One region of the Nonomuraea antimicrobica genome, then DNA from elsewhere that is predicted to be linked to it. Evidence: riboswitches for the same ligand, from Rfam matches in the RefSeq annotation. Region 1 holds a riboswitch; each other region holds the start of a gene.
The links. A riboswitch is a leader RNA that binds a small molecule or an ion and turns the genes downstream of it on or off. The one in region 1 is predicted to bind cyclic di-AMP.
Positions count from the first base shown of each region.

Region 2: another riboswitch for cyclic di-AMP. It lies ahead of ABD844_RS16790 (hypothetical protein); the one in region 1 lies ahead of ABD844_RS36915 (C40 family peptidase).
Region 3: another riboswitch for cyclic di-AMP. It lies ahead of ABD844_RS14795 (C40 family peptidase); the one in region 1 lies ahead of ABD844_RS36915 (C40 family peptidase).

Region 1 covers NZ_BAAAZP010000149.1:58,739-62,675, forward strand. Annotated here, with positions in the region: gene ABD844_RS36905 (cytochrome P450) at 1-1,040, opposite strand, end outside; gene ABD844_RS36910 (LuxR C-terminal-related transcriptional regulator) at 1,186-1,398, shown strand; gene ABD844_RS36915 (C40 family peptidase) at 1,426-2,382, opposite strand; cyclic di-AMP (ydaO/yuaA leader) riboswitch at 2,475-2,626, opposite strand; gene ABD844_RS36920 (amino-acid N-acetyltransferase) at 2,904-3,473, shown strand; gene ABD844_RS36925 (RDD family protein) at 3,559-3,937, shown strand, end outside.
Region 2 covers NZ_BAAAZP010000067.1:17,503-21,439, forward strand. Annotated here, with positions in the region: gene ABD844_RS16780 (MDR family MFS transporter) at 1-974, shown strand, start outside; gene ABD844_RS16785 (DUF5302 domain-containing protein) at 1,024-1,224, shown strand; cyclic di-AMP (ydaO/yuaA leader) riboswitch at 1,386-1,520, shown strand; gene ABD844_RS16790 (hypothetical protein) at 1,699-2,412, shown strand; gene ABD844_RS16795 (alpha/beta fold hydrolase) at 2,480-3,325, shown strand; gene ABD844_RS16800 (DUF4032 domain-containing protein) at 3,374-3,937, opposite strand, start outside.
Region 3 covers NZ_BAAAZP010000051.1:32,879-36,815, reverse strand. Annotated here, with positions in the region: gene ABD844_RS14805 (NYN domain-containing protein) at 1-64, shown strand, start outside; gene ABD844_RS14800 (C40 family peptidase) at 171-1,124, shown strand; cyclic di-AMP (ydaO/yuaA leader) riboswitch at 1,716-1,881, shown strand; gene ABD844_RS14795 (C40 family peptidase) at 1,943-2,476, shown strand; gene ABD844_RS14790 (gluzincin family metallopeptidase) at 2,737-3,573, shown strand; gene ABD844_RS14785 (M48 family metallopeptidase) at 3,585-3,937, shown strand, end outside.

The DNA of each region.
Region 1 (3,937 bases):
GGCTCCCGGGTCACGTCGAAGCGTTCGGGGTCGGGGAAGACCGCCGGGTCGCGATTGGCCGCGCCGATCACGGCGAGCACGGGTGCGCCCTTGGGCACCGCCACGCCGCCCAGCTCCGCGTCCTCCAGCGCCACCCGCGACGTGAGCTGAACGGGCGGGTCGTACCTCAGCACCTCCTCCACGACCTGCTTGGGCCGCTGCGCGGCGTGCCCCAGCAGGCCGTGCCGCACCAGGTGGAACACCCCGTTGCCGATGAGGTTGACGGTCGTCTCGTGCCCGGCCACGAGCAGCAGCACGCAGGTGGCCAGCAGTTCGGGCTCGGTCAGCTCGCGCACCTGGGTCAGGGCGCTCAGCAGGTCGTCCCCGGGGCGGCGGCGCCTGAGCGCGGCGAGTTCGCGGAAGTAGTCGCGAAACTCCCTTCCGGCCCGCCCGGTTTCCGATACGAGGTCGTCTGTAAGCATCGGGTCAAGACCGCGGGCCAGGATTTCGCTCCAGCCACGGAAGCGCTCCGAGTCCTCCTGAGGCACTCCGAGCATCTCGCTGATCACCGTGACCGGCAGCGGGTACGCCAGCCCCTCCACGAGGTCGGCCTCCTCCGGCAGCGCGTCGATCAGCTCGGCCGTGACCGCCTCGACGCGCGGGCGCAGCCGTTCGATCATGCGCGGGGTGAAGGCCCTGCTCACCAGCGCGCGCAGCCTGGTGTGGTCGGGCGGGTCCATCCACAGGAACGACTCAACGGGCTGACCTGGGTCTCTGTTGGGCCCGCCGCCTGGGCCGCGGCCGAAGCGCGGGTCGCGCAGCAGCGTCGAGCACAGCTCGTGGGTGGTGGCGACGAGCAGGCCGCCGGGCGTACGGAAGAGGGCGCCGCGCGCGCTCATCTCGCGGTAACGCGCATATGGATCGCGCAGAAACTCCCGATCGAACGGATCGAAACCCAGAACGTCGGCCGGGCTCGTCGACGGCTGATCCGGAACGGCGGAAGGCTCGACGGGGTCGCTCATCGTGGACCGATCGATGCCGACATATCGCGAGTACGTCACACATTTCGGATCATGTCAATAGCGCTCGTCAAGAGTGGCGATTGTCATGCTTGACGACCTTTCCGCGATGCGTTTACCGTCTGCGAGGAGCGACTTGGGCCCGGTCGAGAGGCCCAAGTTCTGCTGTTGGGGGGGAGGGCTCCCGATGGATGTGCTCACTGAAGGCGTTGAGCTGAGCCATGCGGATCTGGCGTTGCTGGCGGAGCTGGCCAAGGGGGTCACGGTAGACCGGGTGGGCAGACGACTGGATATCAGCGGTCGTACGGTACGCCGGAGGCTGCGGGGCATCTGCGACCGCATCGGCGTGGCCACGGCGATCGAGGCCGTGGCCTGGGCGGCCCGCCGCCAGTTGATCTAGCGACGGGAGATCCGGCCGATGCCGGGCTCAGTTGGCGATGCGTACCGCGCCGGCCCACGGGCGCCCCTCGATCGAGGCGATCCGTACGACGTCGCCGGTCTGCGGCGCGTGCACCATCATGCCGCCGCCGAGGTAGATGCCCACGTGGTGCAGGTCGTTGTAGAAGAACACCAGGTCGCCCGGCCGCAGCTCGGAGCGGTCGATGTGCTTGCCCGCGGTCCACTGGCTGCCGGTGTAGTGCGGCAGCGAGATGCCCACCTTCTGGTAGGCGGCCATGACGAGGCCGGAGCAGTCGTAGGAGCTGGGCCCTTCGGCGCCCCAGACGTACGGCTTGAGCTGCTGCGTGAGCGCCCAGCGGGCGGCCTGCGCGGCCTTGCCGCTGCCCGCGATCGGCAGGTTGACGCGCTGGGCCCGCGTGCCGGACCGGCCCGCCTCGCCCAGGGCCCGCTTGAACAGGTTGCTCTCGACCTTGGTGACGAGTTTGGTGATCTTGTCGCGCTTGGAGTCGAGGTCGCTGACGAGCTTCTCGACCTCCTCGATGCGCGTCTTGGCGCCGGCCTGGGCGCGCTCGGCGGCCTCCCTGGCCTTGGCCACCTGGTTGACCTGCTCGCCCTGCTGCTGCTCCAGCACGTACGTGGTGGCGGCGCTGTCGAGGAAGGTGTCGGGGTCGGCGGAGGTGGTGAACGCCAGCGCCCTGCTCAGCCCGCCGGTGATGTAGGCGTTCTCGGCGAGCAGGGCGGCCTTGGCGCGCTTGGCCTCGAAATCGGCCTGACTGGTCGCCAGCGTCTTCTGTGCGGCGTCGGCGGTCTTCTCGGCGGCCTTGAGCTTCTCCCGCTGGCCGTTGTAGTCCTCGGACAGCGTCTCGATCTCCGTGTGCATCTGCTCGACCTGCTTGGCCAGGTCCTGCAGCGAGGGCTTGGGGTCGGCGGACGCCGAGCCGACGGGGACGGCGATCAGGAACGCGGCGACTGTGACACTTACCACACCGAAGAGGCGTGGTCGCCGCGCCTGTTCACGAGGGCGGGCGTGCTTGCCCGCCGGCTTCCCCCCGCGGTTGAGCGTGCGCTTCACCAACCAGCTCCTCTCGTCGACGCCTACCGGGTTAGCTGGCGGGTTCGGGCCGGAGCAGCCCTACCGAACGGGTCGGATTCACCCCAGTTGGTGGCGCTGGGAGGACGCCACCGGCGGGTCCCCGGCTCCCCTTGCGAGGATTGGGCGGGTTCGCCGCATGCGACACGCGGCGAACATCGTCGCTGGACACTAATGCACTCCAGGTTCGGGCTCAACCACAACTGCCGAGTCTGTAGAGGTTTCGCAACTGAAGGGTCACAAGGTGATCTCGTGCCCAACCGTGCAGAACTGACTTTATGTCCTCTTTGCCGTTGGTTCCGCCAGAACGAGGGGGCACGCGGGTTTCGTGCACGCATGGCCACACGATGTAACAAGATAGGCCGAGACATGGGAGTTAGGGCCGAGCCGTAATGACATCTGTACCCTGGAGAGCCATGGAGCAGGTGGCGGAACTGACGATGCCGGAGACCGCGGTGGTGGTCAGGCGTGCCCGCACGCCCGACGTGCGCTCGGTCAGACGTCTCGTCGACACCTACGCGGGCGCTGGTCCGCGGCTCCTGGAGAAGGCCACGGTGACCCTGTACGAAGACGTACAGGAGTTCTGGGTGGCAGAGCGGGGCGGGCAGGTTGTCGGCTGCGGTGCGCTCCACGTGCTTTGGGAAGACCTCGCCGAGGTCCGCACCGTCGCCGTGGATCCTGAGTGCCGGGGCAAGGGCGTCGGCCATCGGATCGTCTCGGCGCTCATACAGCAGGCGACGGATCTGGGTCTGCGACGTGTATTCTGTCTGACTTTTGAGGTCGACTTCTTCGCGAGGCACGGCTTTCGCCCTATACAGGGCACGCCGGTCTCCCCCGAGGTGTACGCCGAACTCCTGGCCTCGTACGACGAGGGCGTGGCGGAGTTCCTCGACCTGGAACACGTGAAACCGAACACCCTGGGTAACACCCGCATGCTGCTCCATCTGACATCGGGTGACGCGGACCCTGACCTGATGGAAAGGTGATTGTTGATACCTATGTCGATACGTTGGGCAGCACAGGCATGTGTCCTGACACGTGCCACATGCGCACTCGAAGCGAGGTGACACGGTGAGCACCGGACAGCCGCCGTATCCACAGGACCCATCCGGCGAAAATTCTGCACCCGGCACCCCGTACGGGCAGCAGAACGCGGGCCGCCACCCCGGCGAACCCGACCCGGACGCGACTGTGATCGGCTACCGGGCGGACGACGCCTATGGGCAGCAGCCCCAGTACGGACAGCAGCAACAGCAGCAACAGCAGTACGGCTACGGCCAGCAGCAGCCCCAATACGGTCAGCAGCAGCAGTACGGCCAGCAGCAGCCCTCGCAGCCCGGCTACGGGCAGCAGGGTTACGACCAGCAGCAGGGCTACGGCCAGCAGGGCTACGGTCAGCAGCAACAGCAGCAGTACGGCTACGGCCAGCAGCCCCAGTCGGGCCAGCAGC
Region 2 (3,937 bases), on a different contig from region 1:
CCGACCACGCGAGCTGGCGCTGGGCCTTCTACGTGAACGTGCCCCTCGGGATCGCGCTGGTCGCCATCATCGTCTCGCGGCTGCCGCACCGGCCGGGCACCGGCGGCGGGCGGCCCGACTACGCCGGGATCGCGGTCTTCACCGTGGCCGTCAGCGCCCTGCTGCTGGGGCTGACGGAGAAGGGGCTCGACGGTCACACGTGGACCGACCTCCCCGTGGCCGGGCCGATCCTGCTGGCGCTCGCACTGCTGGCGGTCTTCGTGGCGGTGGAGCGGCGGGCGGCCAGTCCGATCATGCCGCTGGGGCTGTTCGCCAACCGCGGCTACACGCTCGTGAACGTGATCTCGTTCTGCACGGCCTTCAGCATGTACGCCGGGGTCGTCTTCCTGCCCCGCTACTTCCAGGAGGCGCTGGGGGCCGGTGCCACCGAGTCGGGCCTGCGGATCTACCCGATGATGCTGGGGATGGTGGCGGGCAGCGTGCTGATGGGCGCGCTCATGTCGCGGACCAGGAGGTACAAGCCGTGGCTGCTCGCGTCGCCGTTCCTGCTGGTAGCGGGCTCGCTGGCGTGCTCGGGGCTGGCGGTGGACAGCGGCGGTCTGGCGGTGGCGCTGTGGATGCTGCCGCTCGGGCTGGGCGTGGGGCCCATGTTGTCCGGGCTGACGGTGGTCGCGCAGCAGTCGGTCGAGCCCCAGTACATCGGCACCGCCTCGGCGAACCTGACCTTCTTCCGGCAGATCGGCGGCTCGGTGGCGCTGGCCGTCGGCGGCACGCTCTACACCTCGGAGGTCGCCGCGACCGCGCCCGTCCACGGTCTGGCCGCCGCGCACGCCTCCGCGGCCTCGGTGGTCATCCCGGCGCTCGGGGTGGCGGGCGCGGTGATCGCCCTGGTGGCGCTGGTGGCGCTGCCGAACAACCGGCTGCGTACGCCCGCCACGCCACAGTCCAAGGTCGAGGCCGGTTTCGCGTCGTGACCGGTGCCGTGCGAAGCTGTGACTTGTCCCCAATACCTTGGAGGTCCTCATGGCGGATACACCGGAGCCGGAAGTCAGCGAAACTCCCGAGGACGAGATGAAGCGCAAGTTCCGCGAGGCGCTGGAGCGCAAGCGCAACCAGCACGCGGGCTCGGGCGCGGGTGGCAGGGGCGGCGACCCATCGAAGATCCACGGGGCGCACGGTCCGGCTGCGAGTAAAAGATCGTTCAGGCGCAAGAGCGGCGGCTGAGGCTGGAATTCTCCGGGGGTACGGGATGCCGTGCCCCCTTTTTCTTCCCGGTCAAAGGTAGATCTTTTGTCCGATTCATGATGAAACGTTGGCAATGTCCGGTTCCGTCATTACAGTAATCGCCATTACCAGCCGGTGACCTAGTCCTTACCCAGAAGGGCAGCCGGCCGGCGCCGAATCCCGAACCCCCTCGGGAGCCGGGGAACCACCTCTTGGGGCGAATCCGGCCTGTGCCGGTAGGGCATCTCCACGCCCGAACCCGTCAGCTAACCCGGTAGGCGTGATGGAGAGGACATACCCCATGCACCAGCGCGTCGTACCCCCAGGCCGCTTGCTGACGGCCGCCAACTGAACGGCCCCCTTCCTCAGGTTCGCATCGTGCGCTCTGCGTAGTGAAACGCCCAGCGCTGTGCCCCGCTGCGCCGTTTTTCGGGCGCAACCTCCCTGTCCCCCCGTGAAGGGTGTTGCTGTTCCATGATTGCCTGTTTTGGTCTGCGTTCCCTCGCCATCCTCACCGCCCTCGCGGTCGGCGCGCTCGTCCTGGTCGGCACCGCCGCCCACGCCGACTCGGCCGACAACGAGAAGATCCTGCTCAAAGGCTCGACCACGGCCTCGTACTTCTGGGACGACTCCTCGGGCCGCGCCGGCGACACGGGCCTGCCCGCCAGTGGCAAACCGATGCAGAAGGGCCTGGCCGCGAGCCCGAGCTGGCCGCTCATGACCGAGGGCTACGTGGTCTACAAGGGCAAGAAGGCGCCCTTCTTCGTGGGCGACCGCGGGCCGGGCGAACCGTCGAACCGCGGGATCATGCTGGACCTCGACGCCAAGACGTTCGCCGACCTGACCGGCGGCAGCTTCAACTCCGACACCCTCGGCGTGGACGGCGTCGGCGGCCAGGGCCACATCGAGCTCGACTACGTGATCACCAAGTGGGGCGACGGGGTGGGCAAGAAGAACCACCCGGTGCCGTTCTCGACCGGCGCCTGGGCCGAGCGCGACAACAACCCGGCCACCCCTCCGGCCGACCAGGAGCCCCCGGCGGTCGACGGCGACGCGGACGGCGCGTCCGGTGACGGGGTGGAGAACCAGGGCGGTTCCGTGAGCACCGTGCTGGTGGCCGGCACCCTGACCGCCGCGGGCGCCGCGCTGCTCGGCAGCGACCGCCTCCGCCCCCTCCTCGTGCGCTGAGACTCCTTCCTCCGCGAGCACGGGCCTTGCTTTACGCCGCCCGGACCAGAATGACATTCTGGTCTCCGTGACGACCCGCGTAGCCGCGAACGGCATCGAAATCGCCTACGAGAGCTTCGGCTCTCCAGAAGGACGCCCGCTGCTCCTGATCATGGGGCTCGGCGCCCAGCTCATCCAGTGGGACGAAGCGCTCTGCGAACTCCTGGTGGAGCAGGGACACCACGTCGTACGGTTCGACAACCGCGACACGGGCCTGTCCACGCACCTGCACGACCTGGGCGTTCCCTCGGCGGGGGCGCCCGCGCCGTACCTGCTGGACGACCTGGCCGACGACACCGCCGCGCTCATGGACGCCCTCGGCCTGCCCGCCGCCCACGTGGTGGGGGCCTCGATGGGCGGCATGGTCGCCCAGACGCTGGCCATCCGGCACCCCGGGCGGGTGCTGACCCTGACCTCGATCATGTCCACGCCCGGCCCTTCCGTGGCCCCGCCCACCGAGGCCGCGGCGGCCGTCCTGACGGGCCGGCCGCCCGCCGACCGCGCGGCGGTGCTGGAGCAGGCCGTACGCACCTGGTCGACGATCGGCTCGCCCGGCTACGAGCTGGACCGGGAGAAGATCGTCGCGCGGGCCGGGCTGGCCTACGACCGCTGCTTCGACCCGGCGGGGACGGCGCGGCAACTGGCCGCCATCATGGCCTCGGGCGACCGTACGGAGCTGCTGGCCGGGGTACGGGTGCCCACGCTCGTGCTGCACGGGGAGGCCGACCCGCTCGTCCCGCCGGCCGGCGGCCGGGCCACGGCGGCGGCGATCCCGGGGGCGCGGCTGGTGACGTATCCGGGGATGGGGCACGACCTGCCGCCGGCCCTGTGGCCCGCCATCGTCGCCGAGATCACCAAGCTGACCTCCGCCTGACCGGCGCCTTCCCCGGGCCGGGCTACAAGGCCGGGCTACAGGGCTGGGCTACGGGGCCGGCTCGTCGGGCAGCAGGGCCTGCTCGTCGGGCTTGTGCACCAGGATGTTGCCCACGTACGACGTCACCGCCGCGGTCAGCCCGACGTCGGAGCCCGCCTGCTCCGACAGGTACCAGCGGTGGTCGAGGATCTCGTGGAAGAGCTGCGCGGGCTCCAGCTTGCCGCGCAGCTCGACGGGGATGGCCTCGACCGTCGGCTGGAACACCTCCGCCAGCCACCGGTGCGCCACGATGGCCTCGTCCTCGTTGCGCAGCCCCTTGGCCACCCGGAACCCGTCGAGGTCGTTGAGCAGCCGCCGGGCCTGGTTCTCCTCGACGTCGAGACCGGTCAGCCGGAGCAGCCGCCGCTGGTGGTGGCCGGCGTCCACGACCTTGGGCCGGACGATCAGCCGTCCGGTGCCGACCTTGCGCCGGACCATCATCTCGGCCACGTCGAAGCCCAGCAGGTTGAGCCGCCGGATGCGGTGCTCGACGCGGTGCCAGTCGACCTCGTCGATGATCTCGCTCTCGTTGATCTCGTTCCACAGGCGGTGGTAGCGGGCGACAACGTCCTC
Region 3 (3,937 bases), on a different contig from region 1:
CAGGCGGATGGGTGCCAGACCCGTTCCGTCTGGCTTGCTGCTGCGTCGGCTGAGCCGCGCATAAGTTATGAATTGCCGGGTTTGGGCGATACCTCACTCGTCGCTTCTGTACTATTTCGCCCCAGGTGGAATCCCTGGGAGGCGACACTGTGAGGTTTGGCGGGGTACCGGTGGCCGCGGGTCTCGCGTTCGGACTGGTGCTGACCCCTCTCGGAGCGGCCGTCGCTGATCCCGAGCCCACGCTCGCCCAGGCCAAGGCCAAGCTCGACAAGCTCAACGACCAGGCCGACAAGGTCGTCGACCGGTACAACACCGCGAACGAGCGCTACAAGAAGGCCAAGACCACCTACACCAAGCTGAACGACGGCTACAAGCGCAAGCTGGCGACCGTCGAGGACCTGCGTGCGCAGGTGGTCGGCATGGCCGTCGACAGCTACCAGCTCGGCGAGGACGTCACCTCCTGGCCCGGCATCGTCGGCTCGGAAAACCCCGCGGGGACGCTGGCGGGGCTGGCGGTGGCCGGGCAGCTCGCGCAGGAACGGGCCCAGAAGCTGGCCGTGTTCGACCGGGAGAACCGCGGGCTCAAGGGCGAGCGGGACAAGGCCGAGGCGGCACTGAAGGACGCCGACAAGGAGCGGGACTCGGTCCAGAAGGAACGCTCCGAGGTGCAGAAGCTGATCACCCAGCAGAAGAAGCTGCTGAAGAAGCTGGGGGCGTACAACCCCGGCAACCCGGACAGCGTCGGCATCAAGTACACGGGGCCCGCCTCGGGGAACGGGGCCGCGGTGCTGCGGTTCGCGTACGCGCAGGTGGGCAAGCCGTACATCTACGGCGGCACAGGGCCCAGGGGGTACGACTGCTCCGGGCTGACGCAGGCGTCCTGGGCGGCGGCAGGCGTGACGTTGCCGCGTACGACGTGGCAGCAGTGGGCGTGGGGGGCGAACCGCAAGGTGGACCTCGACGACCTGCAGCCAGGGGATCTCATCTTCAGCGAGGGGCTGGGGCACGTCAGCATCTACGCCGGCAACGGGGACATCGTCCATGCGCCGCAGACGGGCGACGTCGTCAAGGTCGTCAAGCTTTCCGCGTACGGCCGCAACCTGGTCGGCGCCATCCGCCCCTGACCCGGGCGCAACCCTGATCGCACAGCCCTGACCGTACGGCGCTTGATCGTGCGGCGCTGATTTCCGGTTTCCCGCTCGGTCTGCGGTCACCGACCATGAGCCGACAGCGTTCTCATTACTATGGATCATAGTAGCTATGTTGATCAACTGGACAGAATGGGGCTGTGGCCCGGCCTTTCGAATATGGCTATGGATCGTAGGTTGTGGCGATATTTCGCGACATGTATCGCGATGGTGGCCCCATGGGTGAACCGTTCGCGGGTGCTCGCGGAACCGGAGTCGGTGTGACGGATGTGACGAAAGGGATGTTTGGGACCTGACAATCTTGGACGCGCCCAAGTGTGAGCAGGGTCACATTCCGGTAACAAAGCCTGGGGTCCCAGCAGGGGTTTCAGCTCTGACATCCCCCTCTGTCTGATCTTTACAGCCCGGCGTGCGCTTTGCCGATCCTTGAACCTTCGGCGTAGCTTCTGGCGTCGTCGCGGTGCACAAGCCATGTCCCCCGCGAACCGGCATCGGTTCCTCCCGATGTGAGACAGACAAAGATCCGCCGGTCGCCCCCGATATCCCCGAGGAGCAGCACCCTCATCGGGCGGCGACCTGCCGAATCCGTGCAGTCATGAGGCACGGAGCCGGGGACCCAGCGATCCCGTTCTTCCCGAGGGATCAGGGGTGAGTCGGCGCGCGAATCGCGCCGTAGGGCTACTTCCAGGCCCGAATCCGTCAGCTAACCCGGTAGGCGTTCGTGGAAGACGCGAGGAGAAATCCTGTCTAGCTCCCTGCAGAACCCCCGCCTGTCCCGCTTCGCCCTGAGCGGCGTGGCACTCACGATGACCGTGACGGCCGGAGGTCTGGTCCTCCATGCCCCCACGGCTCAGGCGACGACGACGAGCGACTCGGCCGGAACGGCGGCGCCGGCGGCGACCACCGCCGGCGCCTCGAAGACGGCCACGGCTGCCCGGCAACGGGCCGCCAAGGTCGCCCGGCAGCAGGCGAAGGCCCGCAAGGCCGTCGCCGCGGCCAAGGACCAGATCGGTGACCCGTATCGGTACGGGGGCACAGGGCCTGGTTCGTTTGACTGCTCCGGCCTCGTCCTGTTCGCCTGGAAGAAGGCCGGTGTCAAGCTCCCGCGCGTGGCGAGCAGCCAGTTCGCCCGCATCAGGAACAAGATCTCCTGGCGCAACCTCAAGCCAGGTGACCTGCTGTTCTTCAGCGGGCTCGGCCACGTGGGCATGTACGTCGGCAAGGGCAAGATGATCCATTCACCACGGACAGGTGAACGGGTACGCATCGACAAGCTGGACGGATGGCGTAAGTCGTCTTTCGTCGGCGCGGTCCGTCCCGGCATGTGAAGAAGCCCCGCCCGGATTCCCCCCGATCCGGGCGGGGCTCTCGCCTGTCCCCGCGGGCGGCCGCGAATCCGCCCAAGCGGCACGCGGGTGCGGCGGCTGCCAAGCGGCGGCCGCGAGTCCGCCCAAGCAGCACGCGGGTGCGGCGGGCGGCTGCCAAGCGGCAGTCGCGAATCCGCCCAGGCGCACGCAGCGGCTGCCAAGCGGTGGCCGTGGATCCGCGCAAGCGCGGGCACGAGTGCCGGGCGGCTACGATCGGCCCCGTGTCCGAGCAGGTGAGCCGACGAGCCGTGGTGGCCGTCCTCCTGCTCCTGGTCCCGGGCGCGGCGCCGCTCCCCGATCTCCCCGTCCTGCCCCCGGAGATACGCGATCTGTGGCCCGGCCGCACGGTCGTCAGCCGGGGCAGGCACTCCGTCGTGGCCCTGCACAAGCCCGCCGGGCACGAGCCCGCTGGGCACGACTCGGCCGGGCTCGCCGATCTGGCCCGCAGGGCGGACACGGCCGGGCTCCGCGTCTCCGCCGTCCTGGGCGGGCGGGTACGACCGCTCGTCGTAGTGCCGGAGTCCGCCCGCGAGGCCGCCGCGCTGGCCGGAGTGGACCGGCTCGACGGCCTGGCCGCCGTGGCCGACCGCGGGCGCGTGATCGTCGTCCCCGAACTCTTCGCCACCCTCAACCCCACCGGCAAGGACGTCGTCCTGACCCACGAGCTGACCCACGTCGTGGCCGGGACCGAGGGTCTGCCGGTCTGGCTCTACGAGGGGTTCGCGGACTACGTGGCTTATCGCGACGCCGGGTTGCCCGTCGCCACGGCGGCGGCCGAACTGGCGGTCGAGGCGCGGGCCGGGCGCCTGCCGAGCGCTTTGCCCGGACCTGCGGCTTTCGCGGCGGACGGGTCCGACCCGGTCCGGCTCGCGCGTGCGTACCAGGAGGCTTGGCTGGCGTGTCGCTTCCTCGCTGACCGGTTCGGTGAGGGGACCCTGGTGAGGCTCTACCGTGCGGCCCAGCGGGCGGGCGTCGATCGGGCGCTCGCCTCACTGGGCCTCTCCGTCGCCACGCTGACGGCGCGGTGGCGCGAGTACGTGCGGGATCAGCTCGTGTGAAGGGGAGGCAGATGAGCGAACGGCGAGACGAGGAAGACGCGCCGCACGACGCCGGTGGGCCGGAAGCGGCGACGCCGGTGACGGGCGCACGAGAGGCGGAGACGCCCGCGGCCGGGACGCGCGAACGCGACGTGCCGGACGGAGAGATGGCCGCCGTAGGGGTGAGCGCCGCACACTCCGACGGCGACGCGCACTCAGGCGCGGACGCATCTTCAGGAGCGGGTCCGCACTCAGACGCGGACCCACATGCGGGAGCGGGGGCGCATTCGGGGTCGGACGCGGACCCGGGAGGCGAGCGGCATACGTGGGGCGAGTCCCGCTCGGGGCCGGAGCCCGGCGGCGACGCGGCGGCCTCCGGCGGCGC